2 linked regions of the Accumulibacter sp. genome follow. The protein of the gene in region 2 interacts with the protein of the main gene of each other region in a pairwise test. Links are inferred from orthologs where the notes say so. Each region holds a gene or a part of one and is shown on either strand. Other genes may lie near its edges.

What was found.
Region 1: the proteins of V5B60_RS02905 (region 2) and V5B60_RS09475 interact in binary tests that used the Escherichia coli proteins (3 or more experiments, as listed by UniProt). The link is inferred for Accumulibacter sp. from one-to-one orthologs.

What each region holds. Positions count from the first base shown.
Region 1 is NZ_JAZKUG010000001.1:2,181,076-2,184,034, reverse strand. It holds V5B60_RS09475 (aminoacyl-histidine dipeptidase), read left to right. Parts: upstream 1-720; coding sequence 721-2,199; downstream 2,200-2,959. Other genes in the region: pssA (CDP-diacylglycerol--serine O-phosphatidyltransferase), read right to left, coding at 2,416-2,959; V5B60_RS09480 (3',5'-nucleoside bisphosphate phosphatase), read right to left, coding at 1-528. UniProt on the Escherichia coli protein: Dipeptidase with broad substrate specificity. Requires dipeptide substrates with an unblocked N-terminus and the amino group in the alpha or beta position.
Region 2 is NZ_JAZKUG010000001.1:641,028-645,300, forward strand. What follows is about bases 1,274-4,273. They hold V5B60_RS02905 (aminopeptidase P N-terminal domain-containing protein), read left to right. Parts: upstream 1,274-2,119; coding sequence 2,120-3,427; downstream 3,428-4,273. Other genes in these bases: V5B60_RS02895 (aminoglycoside phosphotransferase family protein), read left to right, coding at 1,274-1,422; murU (N-acetylmuramate alpha-1-phosphate uridylyltransferase MurU), read left to right, coding at 1,422-2,123; V5B60_RS02910 (FAD-dependent monooxygenase), read left to right, coding at 3,420-4,273. Outside these bases: more of V5B60_RS02895, read left to right, coding at 391-1,273.

The DNA of each region.
Region 1 (2,959 bases), 1.5 Mb from region 2 along the record:
CGCGTCGGCGAGCGTCGCCCAGCGATGATCGACATAACCCGGCCGGCCGGGAACCAGATACGACTCGAAGACGCTGCGCAGATCCTTGCAAACCCCGCGCTCGACCAGATAGCGGCCAAAATGCGCCCGACTGACGAGGCTCGGGTTGGCGGCCAGACGCATCGCGCCATCAAAGGATCCGTCGATGCCGACCTTCGCCAGCTCGGCCGCCATCCGCCGGGCGCGCGCGATGCGCCCCGAGCGGACCGACTGCAGACCGGCGTTGAGCACGGCATCGGCAGCATCGAAGGCGAAGCCAAGCACATGGATCTGCAGACCCTCCCACTCGATCGAGATCTCGACGCCATTGACCAGGCTCAAGCCGGCCTCGACTGCCGCCGACCGCGCCAGCGACAGGCCGGCGATGTCATCGTGATCGGTCAGCGCCAGCATGTCGACACCGTTCTCAGCCGCCCGACGAACCAGCTCCGCCGGCGCCAGAAGTCCGTCCGAACAGGTGGAATGGCAATGCAGATCGCAGTTGGGCACGACGGGAAAGGTCCTTGGGATGCGGCAGAACTGCGCATCATAGCACAGCAGCCTCGCCGGACCGCCCGACCCGCCGGACGCACGCGCGCCGCGCGACCGCAAGGCTGGCAGAACAGCATCCTCTTGGGTATCCTTGCCGCCGCCCCGGGGCAGCCGGCCGCTGCCGCCTCCTTTGCGTGGAGACCGCGCACGATGCCTGCAGCAATCGACCCCAACCTCACCGGTCTGCAACCGGCAGCCGTCTGGCAGCACTTCGCCACGCTTTGCCGAACCCCGCGCCACTCCAAGGGAGAGGGACCGCTGCGTGAGAACCTTCGGCAATGGGCCAGCAGCCGGGGGCTGACGACGATCGTCGATGCCGCCGGCAACCTCCTCGTGCGCAAGGCGGCGAGTCGCGGCGCCGAGCGGGCGCCTGGCGTCATCCTGCAAGCGCACCTCGACATGGTCTGCCAGAAGACGCCGCCGAGCCAGCACGATTTCTCACGCGACCCGATCCGGCCGCGGTGCCGTGACGGCTGGCTGGTGGCCGACGAAACGACCCTCGGTGCTGACAACGGCATCGGCGTCGCGCTGATCCTTGCCGCGCTGGCGGATGGCTCGGTGCACCATGGGCCGATCGAGGCGCTGCTGACGGTCGATGAGGAAGACGGAATGGGTGGCGCGCACGGACTCGCGCCAAGTCTCCTGCGCGGGCACCTGCTGCTCAACCTCGACACCGAGGAGTGGGGCGAGTTCTTCGTCGGTTGCGCCGGTGGCCTCGACGTGAACGTACACCGGCCGGCAAAGGCAGAAGGGCTTCCAGCCGCGTGCGAAGTCTGGCGAATCGAACTTCAGGGCCTGCGCGGCGGGCACTCGGGAATCGACATCCATGCCCAGCGCGGCAACGCCATCAAACTGCTTGTGCGGGTGCTGCGCGACATCGAGGAGCGCTGGCCGCTACGCCTGGTTGATTTCGTCGGCGGCTCGGCGCGCAATGCGCTGCCGCACGAAGCGACGGCGACGGTGGCGCTGCCAGCCGGCCTCGGAACGGCGCTGGCGACCTGCCTGAGTCATTGGCAGGCACGGCTGCGGCAGGAACTGTCCGGCATCGATGACCGCCTGCGCATCGACTGTAAAGCCGCCACCGCCGACCGCGTGCTGGCGGCCGCCGAGCAAGCGATCTGGCTCCGCTCGCTGCACGCCGCGCCGCACGGCGTCCGGCGCTACAGCCTGCAGCTGCCGGGGGTCGTAGAGACGTCGAACAACCTCGGCATGGTGCGCATCACGGCTGACGAGGGTTCGTGCAACTTCATGGTGCGTTCTCTGCTCGACAGCGGCAGTGCCGCGCTGGCCGAAGAGATCGTCAGTCTCTTTGCCCTCTCGGGGACGATTGCCGAGCAGGCCGGCCACTATCCGGGCTGGGCGCCGAATCGCGAGTCGCCACTGCTCGCCCTCTGCAGAGCGGTCTTCGCGCGGGAGTTCGGCCACGAAGCGAAGGTGCAGGTGATCCATGCCGGCCTCGAGTGCGGCCTGATCGCCGCCCGTTACCCAGACCTCGACATGATTTCCTTCGGACCAACGATCCGCGGTGCGCACGCACCGGGCGAGTGCGTCGACATCGCCTCCGTCGGCAATGCCTGGCGGCTGCTGACAGCGATTCTCGCCGCCACCGCAGCGCTGCCGCAGCAATGAAGCGTGACGACCTGCCGGTGCCGCTCAGCCGGCACATGCCCTGCGGCAAGCATCCGGAAACCGGTCTGCCACGGTCGGAACGGCGGCTTGATGACTGCGCCGGTGCCGACCGCGTTCAAGAGAAATGGTCTGCCTGGGGGCTGCCGGCTCGCGGCGAGCTGCGGGCGTTCCGGTTCGGCATGGGACTGCTGCGGCAAGTCCCCGGCCGCTGGCGGCTCAGAGCACCTGGTTGAGCAGCCGGTCGGCGCGCGTGCGCGCCAGGCGTGCGAGAATGCGTTGCACCGGCTCCGGGTAGCTGGCGATCGAGTCGAGCGAACGGTGATTATCGAGGCGGCGGCAATGCTGCAGGATGCGCTCGATCTCCTGCCGGTGCTGGCCGACCAGGCTGCCCCGCGGATCATGGATCAATAGCCCGTTTTCGAGGTCGAGGCGCCAGGCGCGCGGATTGAGATTGCTGCCGGTGAGCAATGCGTAGTCCTCGTCGACGAGCAGCCCCTTGAGGTGATAACTGTGATTCCCGTGCCGCCAGAGACGGAGATCAAGGACACCGCGGTCGACGGCTTGCTGGTGCTGCTTGCAGAAACGACGCAGGTTGGCCTCATAGAGGTAGGGCAGCGCGCCGATCGTCGTGAAGGGTTCGTCGGGGGGGATGTAGAAATCGTTGGCCGTCTTGTCGCCGACGATGATCGTCACCCGGCAACCCTGTTCGATCTTGGCCTCGATCGCCCGGCGCAGCGGGCCCGGGAGATTGAAATAGGGA
Region 2 (4,273 bases):
GCTTTGGGGGCCGCTGCGGCGGCAGGCGAACCCGGCAACGGGCGCGCCTCCACCACCGGCTGCTCGACCGCTCTCACGTCGGCCGCAGATCGCTCCGATTGAGCGTCGACAGCCGGTCGTGCAGGTGCAGGGGGCGGCAAGCCGAGCAGCCGCGGGTCGACCCGGAAGGGTAGCGTGCCCTGTCCACGCGCAGCGGTGGACAAGCTACCAGCCAACGCCCCGGCGACAGCGCAACAGAAGATCAAGGTCGTCGGCTTGCGCCGAAAAGGAAGCTTCATTCCGCTGCGTGTCAGTTGATGGGAGGGCGAGTCGTCGGTCGTCGGCACATGGGGCGGGCAGGCGGATGCTAGAATCGGCGAATTTTAGCACCATCGTCAAAGGAGAGGCGGCATGCCGCGCACGACCCTGCTGCAGCACTGGGTACAGACTTTGTTCGCGCAGCAGTTCCCTGGGCGGCCCATCCCGGTGGAGCCGGCTTCGGCCGATGCCAGCTTCCGGAGGTACTTCCGACTCACCCTGCCCGACGGGAGCACCCGGATCGTCATGGACGCGCCACCCGACAAGGAGGATTGCCGCCCGTTCCTGCGGATAGCGACGCTCTTCCGGCGTGCCGGCGCGCATGTTCCCGAGGTCCACGCAGAGAACCTCGAACACGGTTTCCTGCTGCTCTCGGATCTGGGCAGCACGACCTATCTGCAAGCGCTGGTGGACAGGAGTGCCGCCGCACCACTCTACCGCGACGCCAACAGGGCGCTCATCGCCATCCAACTTGCCAGCCAGCCCGGCCAGCTGCCGGAGTATGACGCTGCGCTGCTCGGTCGCGAACTGGCCCTGTTCCCCGAATGGTACCTGCGGCGACACCTCGGCCTGACCGTCGACGCCGCGCTCGATCGTGATCTGCAGGCGGTCTTCGCCGCCGTTCTGGCCAACAATCTGCAACAGCCACGGGTCTTCGTCCATCGCGACTATCATTCGCGCAACCTGATGCTGGTTGGCGAGGGATCGGCAGCCTTTCCAGCCAACCCGGGCATACTCGATTTCCAGGACGCGGTCTATGGCCCACTGACCTACGACCTCGTCTCGCTCTATCGCGATGCTTACATCGACTGGCCGGAGGAGCAGGAACTCGATTTCGTGATCCGCTACTGGGAAGCGGCGCGCCGCGCCGGGCTGCCGGTTCAGGACGATTTCCATGACTTCTACCGCGACTACGAGTGGATGGGCGTGCAGCGTCAGCTCAAGGTCCTGGGGATCTTCGCCCGTCTCTGCCATCGCGACGGCAAAAACGACTACCTGCAGGACATGCCAAGGGTCATGGCCTACCTGCGCCGCACCTGTGAGCGCTATGGCGAACTCGGAGCACTCGCCAGGCTGTGTGAACGCCTCGCAGGGCAGCGGCCTGGCGTCGCCTTCGGATTCTGATGAAGGCCATGATCCTGGCGGCGGGGCGCGGTGAACGGCTGCGCCCGCTGACCGACACGACGCCGAAACCGTTGCTTCGCGCCGGCGGACGGCCGCTGATCGTCTGGCACCTGCAGCGCCTCGCGGCAGCCGGCTGGCGCGAGGTGGTCATCAACCACGCCCACCTCGGCCACCAGATCGTGGCGACGCTCGGCGATGGCGCCGAGTTCGGCCTGTCGATCACCTACTCGCCCGAACCACAGGGCGCACTCGAAACCGCGGGAGGGATGGCCGCAGCCCTGCCGCTGCTTGGCGCGGACCCGTTCCTGGCGATCAACGGCGACATCTGGTGCGACTGGGATGTCGGCCGCGCCCGACAGGTGGTCGAGAGCAGGAACCGCCGACAGCGCGGCGCGCACCTCGTTCTCGTCGACAACCCGCCGCATCATCCAAGGGGAGATTTCCAGCTCGCTGGCAACGAGGTCGTGGCTGCCAACCGGTCCACCGACGAGGACACGCTGACCTACGCCGGAATCGGCGTCTTCTGGCCCGAGTTCTTTGCCGGCGTCGCGCCCGGCGCCGTCATGAAGCTGCGCCCCCTGCTGGACGCCGGAGTCCACCGCCGGCTCGTCAGCGGCGAACGGCACGCGGGCCGCTGGGTCGACGTCGGAACCAGCGAAAGGCTCGCGCTGCTGGACTTGGAGCTTGGACGGAGCGGATGAACCACCAACCCTATTCTCGCCGCCGCGAGATCGTCCTTGAACGTCTGGGTGACGGGGTGGCCATCATCCCGACCGCACCAGAGAAGCTGCGCAACCGCGACGCCCATTATCCCTACCGCTTCGACAGCTACTTCTGGTACCTCAGCGGCTTCCCCGAACCCGAGGCGGCGATCGTCCTGATTGGCGGCAAGGAAGCCAGATCGATTCTCTTCTGCCGCGAAAGGGACGAGGCGCGCGAAGTCTGGGATGGCTTCCGTTACGGGCCGGAAACCGCCGCCGAAGCCTTCGGCTTCAGCGAAGCGCACCCGATCGGCACCCTTGAGGAGAAGCTGCCGGACCTGATCGCCAATCGTGGCAGCCTGTGGCACTCGCTTGGTCATGAACCGGCATGGGACCGCCGAATCGCTGCAGCGCTCAACACGGTTCGTGCGAACAGCCGCAGCGGCGCGCGTGCGCCCGGCGAAATCCGTGATCTGCGGGCACTGCTCGACGAGATGCGGCTGATCAAGGACGCGCACGAGATCGACCTCATGCGACGGGCGGCCGACATCGCCTCGGCCGGCCACGCACGCGCCATGCATGCCTGCCGGCCTGGAATGGCCGAATATGAGCTGGAGGCGGAACTGGGTTACGAGTTCCGCCGCCGCGGTGCCGATGGACACGCCTATCCACCCATCGTCGCGGGGGGATTGAACGCCTGTGTCCTGCATTACGTCGCGAACAACAGACTGCTGGCGGGAAGTTCCCTGGTCCTGATCGACGCCGGCTGCGAGTTGGCCGGCTACGCCTCCGACATCACCCGTACCTTCCCGATCAACGGCCGCTTCAGTGCCGAGCAGCGGACGGTCTACGAGATCGTCCTCGCCGCTCAGGAGGCAGCGATCGCCGCCATTGTCCCCGGTGCATCATTCATGGATTACCACCACGCCGCACTTCGCGTTCTCGTCCAGGGGCTGATCGATCTCGGCTTGCTCAGTGGCAGTGTCGACGGAGCAATCGAGAGTGATGCGTACAAGCCCTGGTACATGCACCGGACTGGCCACTGGCTCGGGCTCGACGTGCACGACGTCGGCGATTACCGCAGCGGCAACGGCAACCAGGAGTGGACCCGACTCACCCCCGGCATGACCCTCACCGTCGAACCTGGTCTCTACTTCCGTCCGGGAGTGAACGTGCCGGAGCACCTGCATGGCATTGGCGTGCGCATTGAGGATGACGTGCTGGTCAGCGAAGGAGGCTGCCGGGTCTATACCAGCGCCCCGAAAACCATCGCCGAGATTGAAGAGGTCATGCACCATGACTGAGCACCGGGAATCGGTCGACATCGCGATCATCGGCGCCGGCCCGGTGGGAATGACGCTTGCGCTGGCACTGGCCGGCGGCCCGCATCGCCTGCGCCTGATCGACGCGCGGCGGCGCGGCGCCTGGCGCGGCGACCCGCGGGCGCTTGCCCTGTCACACGGCACGCGGCAGGTTCTGGAAGGGCTGCAAGCGTGGAACCTCAACGCGGCAACCGCCATTTCGTCGATTCACGTCTCGCAGCACGCCGGCTTCGGTCGCACCCTCATCGACGCCAGTGACTACGGACTGCCGGCCTTGGGCTATGTGATGCGTTACCGCGAACTTGCTGCAGCCCTCCATGCACGCCTGGAAGATTCCGTATTGCTTGACAACTGCAGTGTGCTGGGCGTCGACAGCGACGGACACAGTGCCGAGCTCATGCTTGCTCGCCCTGATGAGACTTGGCGCATCAAGGCGCAACTCGTCGTCCATGCCGAGGGCACGCCGGGCCACGACGGCGCCGTCCGCGTCTGCGACTATCGCCAACACGCCGTGGTCGCCGAGGTCAAGCCGACAGCGGCCCACGATCATCGCGCGTGGGAGCGGTTTACGAGCGACGGACCGATCGCCCTGCTGCCACTGGGCCCTGACTACTCGCTGGTGTTCACGGTGCCCCAGGCGAGGGCAGGGGAGTTGCTCGACCTCGACGAAGGCGCTTTCCTCAGCGCTCTCCGGATTCCCTTCGCGCATCGCCTCGACTTCATCGCCTGCGGCCCGCGCGCAAGCTTTCCGCTGGCGCTGCGAATGCGTCGGCAACTCACGCTCGGACGGCAGGTGTGGATTGGCAACGCCGCGCAGACGCTGCACCC